Regions from separate parts of the Sphingomonas sp. 1185 genome, predicted to be linked through region 1. Evidence: riboswitches for the same ligand, from Rfam matches in the RefSeq annotation. Region 1 holds a riboswitch; the other holds the start of a gene.
The links. Region 1 has a riboswitch for thiamine pyrophosphate ahead of thiC (phosphomethylpyrimidine synthase ThiC). Riboswitches for the same ligand answer to the same signal wherever they lie in the genome.

Region 1 (7,365 bases):
CCGCTCAACGCCCATCACCTCAAAGATCACGGTCCAGCGACAACCTTCTCGCTTCGTTATGGCCGCTGATGTCATGTCTATCAGGCTCTACTGCTCAGCGCTACACGCAAGAAGCGAGAAGCGGCATTGACGAAAACTTGGTTTCATGATTTCTTCATCAAGTCAGGGCGGTCGTTCCAGCGACCGCCCTGACAAACGGCAGGCATCCCCGCCGGTGCTGTGGTCAGCGTCGGGAATCTATGGGGCCGTTAGCTCAAGGTCAACCGCCACGATGCCTGGGCGGTCGTGCGGAGCTATGTAAGATGGCCAATACAGCGCAAATTCAGTGCATCAACAAGACCAGCCGATATAGCGCCTATGAGCGCATTTCGCATGTCGGCGGCGCTTTTCCCAGCCGATGGAAACTGACGCAGGAAGAGGCCATTGCGGCGATCGAGTCCGGTCAGTGGCAATTTTACGTATCGGTAGGCGGTCAATCGGCGTGGGTCATCGTCGCCCGCTCAGCCGCAGGCAATAAGTATCTGAAGACGCAAAACGATGGCGAGCAGCCCAACAATTTGTTGAGCCTGCCCGAATGCCCCTAAGCTGAAATTCCCATGGCCTTCGACTTCGCTCAGGCTGAACGGAGGCTGGGAATTGGGGCCGTATCCTTACCGGGTGCGGCCCCTTTTTATCACTCCGCCGGAAGGTAAACCTCCCCGCCCTTCTCGCGGAATTTCTCGCTCATTTGCTGCATCCCCGCCTCGGCGTCCTCCGCCGCGACGAAGGTTTCGACCGGCGCGTTCTGCTTCGCGGCAAATTCCCGAACCTCCTGCGTGATCTTCATCGAGCAGAATTTCGGGCCGCACATCGAACAGAAATGCGCGGTCTTGGCGCCCTCGGCCGGGAGCGTCTGGTCGTGGTAGGATTCCGCCGTGTCGGGGTCGAGCGACAGGTTGAACTGGTCGCGCCAGCGGAACTCGAAGCGGGCGCGGCTCAGCGCGTCGTCGCGCATCTTGGCGGCCGGGTGCCCCTTGGCTAGGTCGGCGGCATGGGCGGCCAGCTTGTAGGTCACCACCCCGACCTTCACGTCGTCGCGATCGGGCAGGCCCAGATGCTCCTTGGGCGTGACGTAGCAGAGCATCGCCGTGCCGTACCAACCGATCATCGCCGCACCGATGCCGCTGGTGATATGGTCGTAACCCGGCGCGATGTCGGTCGTCAGCGGCCCGAGGGTGTAGAAGGGCGCCTCGCCGCACGCCTCCAGCTGCTTGTCCATATTCTGCTTGATCTTGTGCATCGGCACATGGCCGGGGCCCTCGATCATCACCTGCACGTCCTGTTCCCAGGCACGCTTGGTCAGCTCGCCCAGCGTATAGAGCTCGGCGAACTGCGCCTCGTCATTGGCGTCGGCGATCGCGCCGGGGCGCAGGCCGTCGCCCAGCGAATAGGCGATGTCATAGGCCTTCATGATCTCGGTGATCTCGTCGAAGCGTTCGTAGAGGAACGACTCCTTGTGATGCGCCAGGCACCACTTCGCCATGATCGAGCCGCCGCGCGACACGATGCCGGTGACGCGCTTGGCGGTCAGCGGAATGTACGGCAGGCGCACGCCCGCATGGATGGTGAAATAATCGACGCCCTGCTCGGCCTGTTCGATCAGCGTGTCGCGGAAGATTTCCCAGGTCAGCTCCTCGGCGATGCCGCCGACCTTTTCCAGCGCCTGATAGATGGGAACGGTGCCGATCGGCACGGGCGAGTTGCGGATGATCCATTCGCGCGTGTCGTGGATGTTGCGCCCCGTCGACAGGTCCATGACGGTGTCCGCGCCCCAGCGGATCGACCAGACCAGCTTGTCGACCTCGGACGCCACGTTGGAGGCGACCGCCGAATTGCCGATATTGGCGTTGATCTTGACCAGGAAGTTGCGGCCGATCGCCATCGGCTCGGATTCGGGGTGGTTGATGTTGTTGGGGATGATCGCCCGGCCGCGCGCCACTTCGTCGCGGACGAATTCGGGGGTCACGTAATCGGGGATGGCAGCGCCGAAGCTCTCGCCGTCGCGGACATATTCGCGCAGCATCTCGCGGCCCAGATTTTCGCGGGTCGCGACATATTCCATCTCGGGCGTAATGATGCCGGCCCTCGCATAGTGCATCTGGCTGACGTTCATGCCGGGCTTGGCGCGTAGCGGGCGGTTCAGCCCGGTGCGCGGGAATTGCGGCACGCCGCCCGAACGGTCGGGGCCAAGCTGGCCATTGTCCTCGGGGCGGATCTCGCGACCGTCATAGGCCTCGACATCGCCGCGCCCCTCGATCCAGTCGCGGCGGATCTGCGGCAGGCCCGCCATGATGTCGATGCGCGCATTGGGATCGGTATAGGGGCCGCTGGTGTCATAGACGCGCAAGGGCGGCTCGCCCGAAGACGGGTCGAGATGGATTTCGCGCATCGCGACGCCCAGCGGCCCGACATGAATCTTCTTCGACCCACGAATGGGGCCGGTGGTGACGCCAATTTCAGCCTTTGCGGGGATATCTGCCATAGTCCACTCCATGCGGAGGAAACGGACCATGAGAGACGGGGCCGCTCCCTCCCTACGCCGGTGTCAGCCGGATCAGGTTCAGCGGGTCGGGGGCTCTTGCCCCCCTCTCAAGCGCAGGTCAGCGCTCCCCCGGGGATGGACCCTGCATAAGCGGTTTCGCGGCCGAGAAGAAGCGGTTTCGCGCAGGCGCGGCCATGAAAAACCCCGGTCGGCCAGGGGGGACTGGGGCCGACCGGGGCAGATACCCTTACGGGATCGGATCGGGTCAGCCGCTAGCGGCGCTGGTCCGGACGTTGCCGTTCAGGCCGCTGGGGAAGAAGCCGCCGCCCGTCACCGCCGCCTTGTTCAGATAGACGATGTTCAGCACCTGGCCGGGCGTGCGGGCAAAGGCGATCGCGTTGGAATCGGCGGGCACGATATTCGCCGACGTAACTCCATTGGCGGTGACGGTGATGCCCTGATCGAGGTCGGTCGAGCCGTCCAGGCTGTCACGCGCGTCCGAAATCCGGTTCGCCGCGGTGATCAGCGTTCCGTTGCTCAGCCCCTTGCGATAGATGACCGAGCGGACCAGCCCCGCATGATAGGCCTCGGCCGCGTGGATGCCCGCCGCCGCCTCGACAAAGGTCTTGTTGGAGAGCAGCGTGACCCCGCCCATATAGGCGGTGACGCCGACATCCTCGAAGATATAGGCGGCGAGCAGGAAATTCTCGTCCGAGGCATAGGGGTCGAAGGTGTCGGTCGCCCCGATCACCCCGGCCGCGCGCGCCGCCGCCGTGAAGGCGCCATTGGCATCGCCCGACAGGTTGATCGCGGGCTGCGCCACCGCGCTGGAGCCCAGGGCGTTGCGCAGGAAGGTGACGTGCGCGATCTCGTCATAGGCGATCTCGCGGGCATATTGCGCCACCAACGGGTCCTGGAACGCGACCTGGCGCGGCTGTCCGCTGGTGCTGGTCGCGACCGAGCCTTGCGTCCCCGTCCCGGCCTGGAGCGAGGCGGACAGGCCCGCGCCGAACGCGGCGTAGCTGTAGAATTGCGCTTCCAGATATTCCAGCTGGAGCGCGAAGTTCAGGACATCGGCATCGGTGACCGAGCCCGCCGTCGCGGTCGGGGTGGGCGTCGGCAGGACGATGACGTCGTTATCGTCGCTGCCGCAGGCGCCCAGCATGGCCAGCCCACCCACCGCACCGGCCCCGGCGGCCATACGCATGAAACGGCGACGATCGGCCCGGCGCTTGGCCGAAGCCTCTTCGATCACATCGAGAATGAAGCGTTCTTCGCTCATGATGAAAAATCCTCTCGGAACGAGGAAAAAGGGGGATCAGTTGGCCGCGCTGGCGCGCAGCGTGCCGTTGACGCCAGCGGGGAAGAAGCCCCCAAGCGTGGCCGACGCCTTGTTGAGATAGACGATGTTCAGCACCTGCTGCGGCGTGCGGCTGAACGCGATCCCGTTGGAGTCGAGCGGCACGATGTTGGACACAAGCTGTCCGCCGACCGTGGTCGCGGCAATGCCCTGGTCCAGGTCGGTGGTCCCGTCCAGGCTGTCGCGCGCGTCCGAGATCTTGCCCGCCGCGGTGACCAGCGCCGGGGTCTGGATACCCTTGGCGTAGAGCGTCGTGCGGACGATTGCGGCGTGATAGGCCTCGACCGCCAGGATGCCGGCGGCAGCCTGGAGGAAGGTCTTGTTGCTGATCAGCGGCGAGGCCCCCTTATAGGCGGTCACGCCGACATCCTCGAAGATATAGGCGCCGAGCAGGAAATTCTCGTCCGAGGCGTAAGGATCGAAGGTCGCGTTGGAGTCGATCACGCCCGACGCGCGTGCGGCCGCGGTGAACGCGCCGTTCGCGTCGCCCGAGATGTTGATCGCGGGCTGCGCCACCGCCGAACTGCCGAGCGCGGTGCGCAGGAACGCGACGTGCGCGGCTTCGTCGGCCGCGATCTCGCGGGCATATTGCTCGACGATCGGGTCGGTGAACGTCACCTTCTTGCCGCCGGTGACCGCGCCCTGCGTGCCCGTGCCGGTCAACTGGCTGGAGGCGAGGCCGGTGCCGTTGGCGGCAAAGGCATAAAATTGCGCTTCGAGATATTCGAGGTTCAACGCGAAGTTCAGAATATCCGCGTCGGTGATCGTCGACTGGGCCCCCGCCTTGCTGGTCAGGGTAAAGGCCGCGACGCCGGCGGCGGCGGCGCCCATCGCCGTCTTGAAGAACTCGCGTCGTTGATCGCGGCGCTGGGCCCGTGCGTCGAATGCGTCGAGCAGGTGTGCGCTTTCGGTCATCATGCTCCTCCCGGTATGGAACCCTCGCAAGTCTATCTGTCGGTTCTTTACCAGCAGATGGACGTGCAAGAGGGTCAAGCGGGAAGACTTTTCAGGGTAAAGCCCAACGCCCGACCAAAAAGCGAAACGCTACGTTCCGAGGAAAAGACGCAACTCTTTTCACCTGTCCGGTTAGACCGCGATTCGATACGACAAAACGTTCAAGGAGCAAGACGAACCGACTGCGCCTCGGCCAGATAGACCGCGAACATGTCGTCCGGATCGCTCCACTGCGCGACCGGGGTCCAGCCGCCCGCGCGCAGCAGGATCTTGGCGTCGCGGGGGCCGTATTTGTGGCTGTTCTCGGTATGGATCGTCTCGCCCGCGGCCATGGCGAAGGGGCGGCCCTCGATGGTGAAGGCGACGTCGCGGGTCGCGGCCAGGTGCATTTCGATCCGCGAGCGGTCGTCGTTCCACACCGCGCGGTGGCGGAAATCCTCGACCGGGATGGTGCCGTCCAGCTCGCGGTTGATCCGGTCGAGCAGGTTGCGGTTGAACGCCGCCGTCACGCCCTGCGCATCGTCATAGGCGGGGACCAGGATTTCGCTGGACTTGGCGCGGTCCATCCCGATCAGCAGCATCGCCCCCTCGCCCAGCGAACCGCGCATCGCGCGCAGCAGGTCGGTGGCCATGGCGGGCGTCATGTTGCCGATGGTCGAGCCGGGGAAGAAGCCCAGCTTGGGCGCCTCCGCCACCATCGCGGGCAGCGCCAGCGGGTGCATGAAATCCCCCTCCAGCGGATGGATGGGCAGGTCGGGAAAGGCCTGTTGCAGATTGCGCGCGGATTCGCGCAGGAAGTCGCCCGAAATGTCGATCGGCACATAGGCCGACGGCTCGACGCAGCGCAGCAGCACCGGCGTCTTGGTCGAGGAGCCCGATCCGAACTCGACCACCGCGCGCCCCTTGCCGACATGCGCGACGAGGTCGGGGCAGATGGTCTTCAGGATCGCGGTCTCGGCGCGGGTGGGATAATATTCGGGCAGGTCGGTGATCGCCTCGAACAGCTCGGACCCCTTGCGGTCGTAGAACCAGCGGGCGGGGATGGCGCGGGGGCGGCGCTCCAGTCCGGCGAGGACATCGGCGCGGAAGGCGGGATCGGTCAGCGACATCTGACCATCCTCGATCTCGGGCTTCAGCATGATTACAGGTCCTTTGCCAGACGGACGCCGGTGAACTGCCAGCGCTGATGGGGGTAGAAGAAGTTGCGATAGGAGGCGCGGGCATGGCCGCGCGGCGTCGCGCAGCTGCCGCCGCGCAGGACGAACTGCCCGTTCATGAACTTGCCATTATATTCGCCGACCGCCCCCTCGACGGCGCGAAAGCCGGGATAGGGACGATAGGCGCTGCCGGTCCATTCCCAGACATCGCCGAAAAAGGCGGGGCCATGGGTCGCGGGACGCGGCTCGACCGCGCCGCCCGCCTCCATCTGGTGGCCCCCCGCCGGATCATGCGCGGCGGCGGCGGCTTCCCACTCCATCTCGGTCGGCAGCCGCGCGCCCGCCCAGCTGGCAAAGGCATCCGCCTCGTAGAAGCTGACATGCGTCACCGGGGCAGCGGGATCGACCGCGCGGCGGCCGTCCAGCCCGAAACGGGTCCAGCCGCCGTCGCGCTCTTCCCAATAGAGCGGCGCGGCGATCCCCTCTCCCTTGACCCAGGCCCAGCCGTCCGACAGCCAGAGCCGGGCATCGCGGTAGCCGCCATCGGCGATGAACTGCATCCATTCGGCATTGGTGACCGTGCGATCGGCGATGGCATGAGGATGGAGCAGGGCCTCATGGCGCGGCCCCTCGCAGTCGAAGGCGAAGCCCTGTCCGTCATGGCCGATCCGGACCACACCCGCCTGCCCCTCGATCCAGCCGATCGGGCCGGGCATCGCGACGGGGGCCTTGGGCTCGGGCGGGTAGAGCGCGGGCTCCAGCGGGTTTTCGGAGAAGAGGTGCAGGATGTCGGTGACGAACAGCTCCTGATGCTGCTCCTCGTGATGGCATCCCAGCGCGACCAGCTCGCGCGCCGCGTCGGGCAGGTCGGGCAGCGCCGCCAGGAGCGCGGCATCGACATGCGCGCGGTACGCCCGCACTTCGTCCAGCGTCGGGCGGGTGATCATCCCGCGACGATGGCGCGCGTGACGCTTTCCTTCCGCCTCGTAATAGCTGTTGAACAGGAAGGGAAAGCGCGGATCGTGCAGCCGATAGTCCGGCACATGGTCGCGCAGCACGAACGTTTCGAAGAACCAGGTCGTGTGCGCCATGTGCCACTTCGCGGGCGAGGCGTCGGGCATCGACTGGACGGTGGCGTCGGCGTCGGACAGCCGCGCGGCCAGCGACAGGGTCAGCGCGCGGACGGCGCGATAGCGGGATGCCAGTTCGTCGGCAGGCGTCGGGGCCGTCGCGGACGACGGTACGAAGGTCGGCATTGGGCTGCTCCCCGGATTGCGGGGAACAGCGACCGGCCCGTTACCGTCTCGCCCGCACCCCTCCTGGAACCCAAAGAACGTCCGATGCGCCGTTTTTGTTCACCACCCGTGCCGCGA
Region 2 (7,365 bases), on a different contig from region 1:
TCCTGCCTGGCATTGGCGGCCAGGAAGACGTTGGTGGACCAGTCCCGATCGTCCGGATGCACCGCGTCCAGCCAGCCGAAATCTTCGGCCACCCGGTCGTCCTGTCCGGTGAAGGCGTACCATGCACGGTTCAGATAGGTGCAGCGTCCTTCCAGGTCGGTCACCCACATCATCACCGGGGCGTGATCCGCCATGTTGCGGAACCGCTCCTCCGACTCGCGCAGCGCCGCGTCCCTGGCGCGCTCGGCGGTGATGTCGCGTGCCTCGATCACCGTGCCGATGGGCTGGCCGTCATCGCCGAGCAGCGGGCTGGCGGTGAAGGCGACCGGATAGAAGCTGCCGTCCGGGCGGACGAACACTTCCTCGCCGCTCATCTGCGCGCGTTCCGGGAAGGCCCGGTCGATCGGACACTCCTCCAGCGGATAATGCGATCCGTCGGGATGGGTGTGATGGACGACGTCGTGGAGCGGCCGCCCCTGCATCTCGGCGAGCGCATAGCCCGTCAGACCCTCGGCCGCCGCATTGGCATAGACGCACTGCTGATGGTCATCCATCAGGAACACCGCCATGCGGGTATTGTCGAGCACCGCGTTCAGGCGCCGTTCGCTCTCGCGGTGCGCATGGTCGGCCGCGCGCCGCCTGAGGATCTCGGCCTCCAGCCGCTCCGCCCGTTCGTCGCGAAGCGTGATCTCGCGACGCAGCTCCAGCTGGGTCATGACCTGCCGCGCCAGCACCTCGAGCGTGAGACGCTGACGCTCGGTGATGCCCTCTGGCCTGGGCTTGGTATCGAGCACGCACACCGTGCCGATCGGCAGCCCGTCCGGGGTTTCCAGCAGGGCCCCGGCATAGAAACGCAGGCCCGGCCTTCCCACCACCAGCGGGTTGCAGGCGAACCGTTCGTCCGCCGTGGTATCCGGCACGACGAAGATGCCCGGTTGCAGGATCGCATGGGCGCAGAGCGACACTTCGAGCGGGAGTTCGTCGGCGCCGATGCCGACCTCCGCCTTGAACCACTGGCGATCCGCCGCGATCAGATTGACGACCGCGATCGGCGCTTCGAAAATATCGGCGGCGAGCCGGACGATATCGTCAAACTCCACCTCGCGCGCCGTATCCAATATCGCATAGCGGTGCAGCGCCGCGACACGGGCTTCCTCGCTCCAGGGCGGCGCGACCTTGGGGCCCGTCATGCGGCAGTCGGCGCGTCGGTGTTAACGGCGGGGCGGCTGGTGTCGGATCGCGGGTGCGACCGGAGCGCCGAAGGGACCATAGGCGTCCCCCGCATGGCACCGCCAGCGTTGAACCATCGACCACATCCACTTCCATGCCGCATAGGAGAACCTAACGCTCAAATATCGGCCCCGCTCAATCGAAATCTGACCGCTGCGCTTTTTTTCTTCATCAGGCTGTCGGCGGCACGGCGGGACGCTCCCCTTCCGAGGCCGCCGAGGGGCGCCGCCAATCCCGGTAGCCGATCACCGCCAGCCCGATCATCACGGCATAAAGGCCGGCGGTGGGCAGCAATCCCTTGTAGAGAAACATGCCCACATAGACGACATCGACCACGATCCAGAGCAGCCAATTCTCCCGGTGACGCCGTGCCGTCCAATATTGGGCGACCAGGCTGAAGGCGCTGAGCGTCGCGTCCATCCAGGGCAGCGCCGCATCGGTATGTCGGCTGGTGAACCAGCCGATCGCCACCGCGCCGAACGCGCCCAGCGCCAGCCCCGCCAGCGCCTTGGGGCGCGACATCGGCATCACCACGACCGCGCCGGTATCGCGACGCTCGCGGCTCCAGACGATCCAGCCATAAAGGATGCCCACCCCGAACACCGCCTGCAACACCATATCGGCATAGAGCCGCACGTCGAGGAACAGCTTGAAATACAGCGCGCAGGCAAGGAGGTTGAGCGGCCAGCAGAACAGGCTTCGCCGCGCGGTCAGCCAGATCGCCAGGAAGCTGATGACCACCGCCGCCATCTCGAGCGTCGACATCACAGTTTCCGCCCCGCCCGAAGCTCCGCAAGGAAATCCCGCCCCGCCGCCGATCCGAACCAGTCCGCATGACCCAGCAGATACCCCTCCCAGGCCAGCATGGCGGCGTCCCGGTCGCCCACGACCCCGGCGAAATAATCGATCTCCGACAGGGCGAACTCGACATGGACCAGCGGCAACATTGCGATGACGCTTTCCATCATGGCGGGGTCGATGGGGGACATCGCCTCATAGCCCGCGATCAGCGCCAGTGCCGATGCGGGGTCGGCGATGGCGTCATCGCGCCCCTCCCCCAGTTCCAGCCACGCAATGGCGGTCCGTTCGATCGCGATCGCCAGATCATGCGCGGCACAGCTGCGATCGGCCAGCCCGAAGTCGAACACGGCCCGGACCGTATCGTCCGCCGCCCATAGCAGGTTGGAGGGGTGCCAGTCATTATGGGTCCACAGGGGCGGCTGACCTGCGATATGCCGGGCCAGCCCCTCGCCCCACGCGGCGAACAGCGACGACAGGCGACGGTGCCAGGCATGCCCGGCGAGAAACGCGGCCAGCGCCGGACGCGCGGCGACATAGGCTTCGGCGGCCGTCATCGGATCGATCGCCGGCAGGATGCCGAAGCTGGCGACCAGGGGCTGCACGGGGCGCGGCGGCGCATCATAGCCGAGCGACGCGCGGTGCAGCCTCGCCAGCGAAACCCCGGCGGCATGGGCGTGCGCGAGCGACTGGAACGGCGTCCAGGACAGCCGGTCGCGATACAGATCCTCGCCCGGCGCCTGGCGATGGACCTCATAGGTCGCCTCGCCCAGCGCGACCGCGCTTTCCCCCTGCCCCGTGCGCCATATCTCGGGCACCGGCGCGCCCGCAGCGGCGAGATACGCGATGAAGCGATGCTCCTCCGCCAGTCCGGCGGCCGTGCGCACCCGGCGATCATGCCGCTTGACGAGCAGCATGCCCTCCGTCGTGTCGATCAGCGTCGCGGCGGAAAAGGGACGTGGCGAGTGCCAGCGCAGCGCCTCGATCCGGGCGGCCTGCGGATAGTGCGCCAGCACGGCCGCCGCTTCCTCGGGCGTGATCGCGGGCCAGGTGGGCGCCTCCATCGCCAGCCCCATGCCATGGACGCGGTGACCGGCGCCCGCCTCGTCCGGGATGGCCATGCTCAGAACCCGCGCGAAATCGTCGCGACGACCGCCGATCCGCCGCCGATATAATAGGACGGCGCATTGCCCTTGATGATCGTGCCGCCGCGCCCGACGACATCGCTCGCGTTGGTCGTGACGGACTGAACCCCCGCCAGGACATGCGGATCGGTGACGTTGATCGCATTGACCCGCAGATCGGTCCGCTTGCCGTCGAGCCAATCGGCCAGATGGACGCCGATCGCCAGGTCGAGCGTGGCATATCCCCGGATGCTCTCGTCGTTCATGAACGTCGCATATTGGCGACCGACATATTTGCCCGCGATGCTGCCGAACAGATGCCCATCGTCATAGGTGCCACCGGCGCCGAACTGGAGCGTCGGGCTGGATACCGCCCGCTTGCCCCGCGTCGGCAAATAGTCTCCGCCGACCGGCAGATCGTCATCGATCCGCGTGCGCAGATATTCGCCCGAGACATAGACGCTGACGCCCCTGGCGGGCCGATAATCGATCTCGGCATCGACGCCATAGGAGGTCTGTCCGCCCGCGTTCAGGGTCGAATTGACCAGCGCCCCGCCATTGTCGACCACGGTCGCCAGCTGGCGGTTGCGGAATTTGTAGTGGAAGCCGGTCACCGAGGCGGAAACACTGGGCCCGATATAGCGATAGCCGAGCTCCTGCGACACCGAATATTCGTTCTTCAACGCGTCCGTCCCGCGCGTCGAGACCACGCCGCCGTCATAGCTGTCGTACAGCGTGAATTCGTTGGGCGTCCGGAAATTGGTCGTGACGTTGGCAAAGACCTGCTGGCGATCGTCGAGATCATAATGGACGGCGGCGCGCGGCAGGGCAGCGAAGCTGTCGCTGCGCACGCGGGTCTGCGGTCCGGGCAGGTAATTGCGGCCGTTGCGGAGCAGGTTGACGCCCTTGAAGCCGATATCGACCGTCAGCCTGGGGCTCAGCGCGATGCTGTCGGCCACGAAGACGCTCTTCGTCACGGTCGCGGTGCGCTGGTTCTCATAGGCGAGCAGGCGGCCATCGGCGGTGCGGATCGCCTTGCTGCGATAGCCCCAGCGGTCGGCCGGGCGTCCGTCGGTGCCGACGGCGGTATAGGTCTGGGTGACGCGATCGGTGCCATAGTCGAACCACAGGCCCGCGGTCAGCCGGTGGATGCCCGCGCGCAGCGTCAGGCTGGCGACCTGGCCGATCCGCATCTGATCGCCGGTATAATTGCCCAGCACCGTCGCGACCCCATTCACCGCGCCGGGCAGCGCGATCGGCTGCGCCAGTTGTTCGTTGCCCAGGAAATTGCCGGTGGTCGCAAGCTGGGTGCCATAGGGCGAATTGCCATAGCCGAACTGGAGATAGGTCGTGGCGTCCAGCGTCAGCCGATCGCCCAGGACCAGATGCACGGGGGCCGAGGCATAGAGGTTGCGGAAGGGCGCCCGGTACAGTTCCCAATAATTGGTATTCCCCGGCGTATATTGCGCGTCATAGTTGAAACCGCGTCCCCGCGCGCGCCAATCGGCCAGGGTGGGGCTGGCATAGCTGGAGGAATTGGCGTCGTTGTACGACAGGGCCAGGCTCGCACGGTTGCCGTTTCCCCATTCGCCCAGCAGCTTGGCATCGACATGCTGGCGCAGATCATAGCCTGCGCCGCGCCAATTGTCCGCGCGGGTGTTGGAATAGGACAGAAACGCCTTCAGCCCGGTATTTCCGATCGTCCCCGTATCGACCCGGACAAAGGCCCGGTGCATATTGTACGACCCCAGCGACAGATCGGCGAGCATCCCCCGCGCCGCCTTGGGATCGTCGAGCGACAGCGACAATAGACCGCCCGCGCCGCCGACGGTCGGCGAGGCGAGATCGACCGCCCCCTGGGCCAGCCGGATCGCCCGCACATTCTCTGCATCGGCGAATTGCGACGGATAGGCGTAGTAATAGCCGATGTCGTTCTGCGGCGCGCCCTCCATCAGCACGCCGATCTCATCCTGCCCCAGACCGCGCAGCGTCAGGCTGGAACTGGTCGACAGGCCATAGGGATCGCTGGACGCGACATTGGCGCCGGGCAGCAGGCTCACCAGTTGGAAGGCGTTCAGCGTCGGGGCCTGCTTGACGATGAAGTCCGAGGAAATCTCGCTGACCGCCTTGGGTTCGGTCTGGTCGGGCAGCAGCCCCTCGGGATCGCGGTGGCCGATCACGCGGATATCGGCGGGCGCGTCGGTCGCCCGCTGCGCCGAGGCCGCGCCGGGCAGCGCCAGCCACGCGGCGGACAGCAGCAGGGCACCATATCGGATCGTCTTGCGATCGCACGAAATCTCAACAGCCATCGTCTCTCGTCCACTTCACACGGAAGGACGACGAAGGAACCGCCACCCTCCCTACGCCGGTATCAGCCGGATCAGGTTCGGCGGGTCATGGGCTGCTGCTCATCTCTCGACCGCGCATCAGCGGTTCCCCGGGGATGGCGTCGTCTAGGCGCTTACGGCCCGTAAGCAAATGATTATCGATGGCGGGAGGAAAGACCCGTCCGGGGCACCCCGTCGCACCGCCGCGCGACGAGGACATGCCAGCGCGCCCGGCGGCGCATCGTTTCGACCTGCCAGGTCATGCCGGTCATCCGCAGGAAGCATTCCTGGATGTCGGCGGCGTGCTGCGCGAAATCATAATAGTCGATGCGATGATGCGCGAGGACCAGCCGCCCGCCGGGGCGCAAGGCCGCGGCGACGCCACGCGCGACATGCCGCATCGCGATGGGCGAAAGATAATAGAGCAGTTCGGCGATGACGATCGCATCATAATCCCGTCGCGGAAACCGGGCGGGCAAGGCCAAAGGTATCGCCCGCGCTCGCGGCCAGGCAGCGATCGCCCGCGCCGTCAGGCGGGTGCCCTCGACCGTCCCCTCGGTCGCGTCGAGCCGAAGCGCGCGGCGGGCGATGGCGCGGCTGTTCGATCCATTGCCGCTGCCCAGTTCCAGGACCCTGCCCCATGGCCCCTGGCCCAGCGCATGCAGGATCGCCCGGCGCTTCACCGCCTCGTCCCGGTTGGAGAAGGTCCGCCAGGGATCGTCGTCCGCCGCGAACTTCTCGGCAAAGCCGCCAAGATCGATCGCCTTCATCGCCTTACCGGGAGGAAACGCTCGACCGGGTGGGAAAAGACCGCGAGTTCATGGCGTGCGATCGAAAAGCCGTGGGGATCGTCGGTGATCGCGCCCAGCTGGCTCCGATGCACCCGGATCAGCGCGCGCTTCGCCGCAGCGCCGCCGGGGATCGAGACGGTCCGGCTCCGCGCGGCCATCCGCTTTTGCGGCGGCCACACCTGATAGGTCAGACGCCGCCCGCCGAAGCGAAAACCGCCAAGCGCGGCCGCGACCGCCCGGTGATCGGGATGGGCATCCGTGGCGGCGGGCCCGACCAGCAGATCGATGCCCAGATGCTTGCGGAGCGCCCGGTGCAGCCGCTCGCGGCAAGGATAGCCCTCCGCCATCAGCCCGCCATCGGGCAGCCCGAGGAACGTCACCCGGTCGCTCCGGATACCCAGACGGCGCAGCGCATGGCGGCTTTCCCGCTCGCGCGCGGCGATCAGACGCGCGGCGGGCCATGTCCGGCTGCCGGGATGCGAGGCGGCGCCGTCGCTGACCACGACGACCCAAACCCCGCTCCCCCGCCGCCGCAGCGCCTGGATCAGCCCCGCCGCCCCGATGATCTCGTCATCGGGATGCGGCGCGACGATGACGGCCCGGCGGACGTCGTTGAGGTCCAGCCTCATAGCGACAGCTCCAGCAAGCCCTGCGCCACCGCCTGCCCGACCCGAAGGCGCTGGGCGTCGGGCATGGGCTGGCGCAGATAGACCGCCAGATCGGACAGCATCGCGGAGAGCGGATGGGTGAGGAACTGCCCCGCCAGCCCCACCGCCTCCCGAGCGATCACGATCGCCTGCTCGGCCGCGTCGGCCACCGCCATGCGTGCAGCCGCGACTCGCGCCAGCCGGGCCTCTTCGACCTCCTCCCCGAACCAGCATCGCGCCGCGCGCCACACGATGGCCGCCGCCAGTTCCGCCAGCGCGAACAACCGCGCGAGCCGCGCCGACTGGAACGGATCGTCGGCGCGCCCCGCCTCGACTAGGTGGCGGCGGGTCAGGTCGCACAGCCCGGCCACGCCCCCGGCATGGACCGCCACGAACCGCAGCGCCCCGCCGCTGAAAAAGGGTTCGCGCGCATAGAGGTTCGGCGCGC

Region 2: linked by a shared signal. The riboswitch ahead of ABIC44_RS04020 (TonB-dependent receptor) and the one ahead of thiC (phosphomethylpyrimidine synthase ThiC) in region 1 are both predicted to bind thiamine pyrophosphate.

The regions. Positions count from the first base shown of each region.
Region 1 covers NZ_JBEPKL010000023.1:55,940-63,304, reverse strand. Annotated here, with positions in the region: gene ABIC44_RS14505 (DUF3892 domain-containing protein) at 303-584, shown strand; gene thiC (phosphomethylpyrimidine synthase ThiC) at 674-2,521, opposite strand; TPP riboswitch at 2,567-2,657, opposite strand; gene ABIC44_RS14495 (ferritin-like domain-containing protein) at 2,787-3,803, opposite strand; gene ABIC44_RS14490 (ferritin-like domain-containing protein) at 3,840-4,796, opposite strand; gene egtD (L-histidine N(alpha)-methyltransferase) at 4,997-5,974, opposite strand; gene egtB (ergothioneine biosynthesis protein EgtB) at 5,977-7,248, opposite strand; gene ABIC44_RS14475 (cob(I)yrinic acid a,c-diamide adenosyltransferase) at 7,289-7,365, opposite strand, start outside.
Region 2 covers NZ_JBEPKL010000003.1:108,817-116,181, forward strand. Annotated here, with positions in the region: gene ABIC44_RS04005 (PAS domain S-box protein) at 1-1,190, opposite strand, end outside; gene pnuC (nicotinamide riboside transporter PnuC) at 1,402-1,995, opposite strand; gene ABIC44_RS04015 (phosphotransferase enzyme family protein) at 1,995-3,149, opposite strand; gene ABIC44_RS04020 (TonB-dependent receptor) at 3,152-5,461, opposite strand; TPP riboswitch at 5,493-5,602, opposite strand; gene ABIC44_RS04025 (class I SAM-dependent methyltransferase) at 5,635-6,249, opposite strand; gene ABIC44_RS04030 (PIG-L deacetylase family protein) at 6,246-6,899, opposite strand; gene ABIC44_RS04035 (acyl-CoA dehydrogenase family protein) at 6,896-7,365, opposite strand, start outside.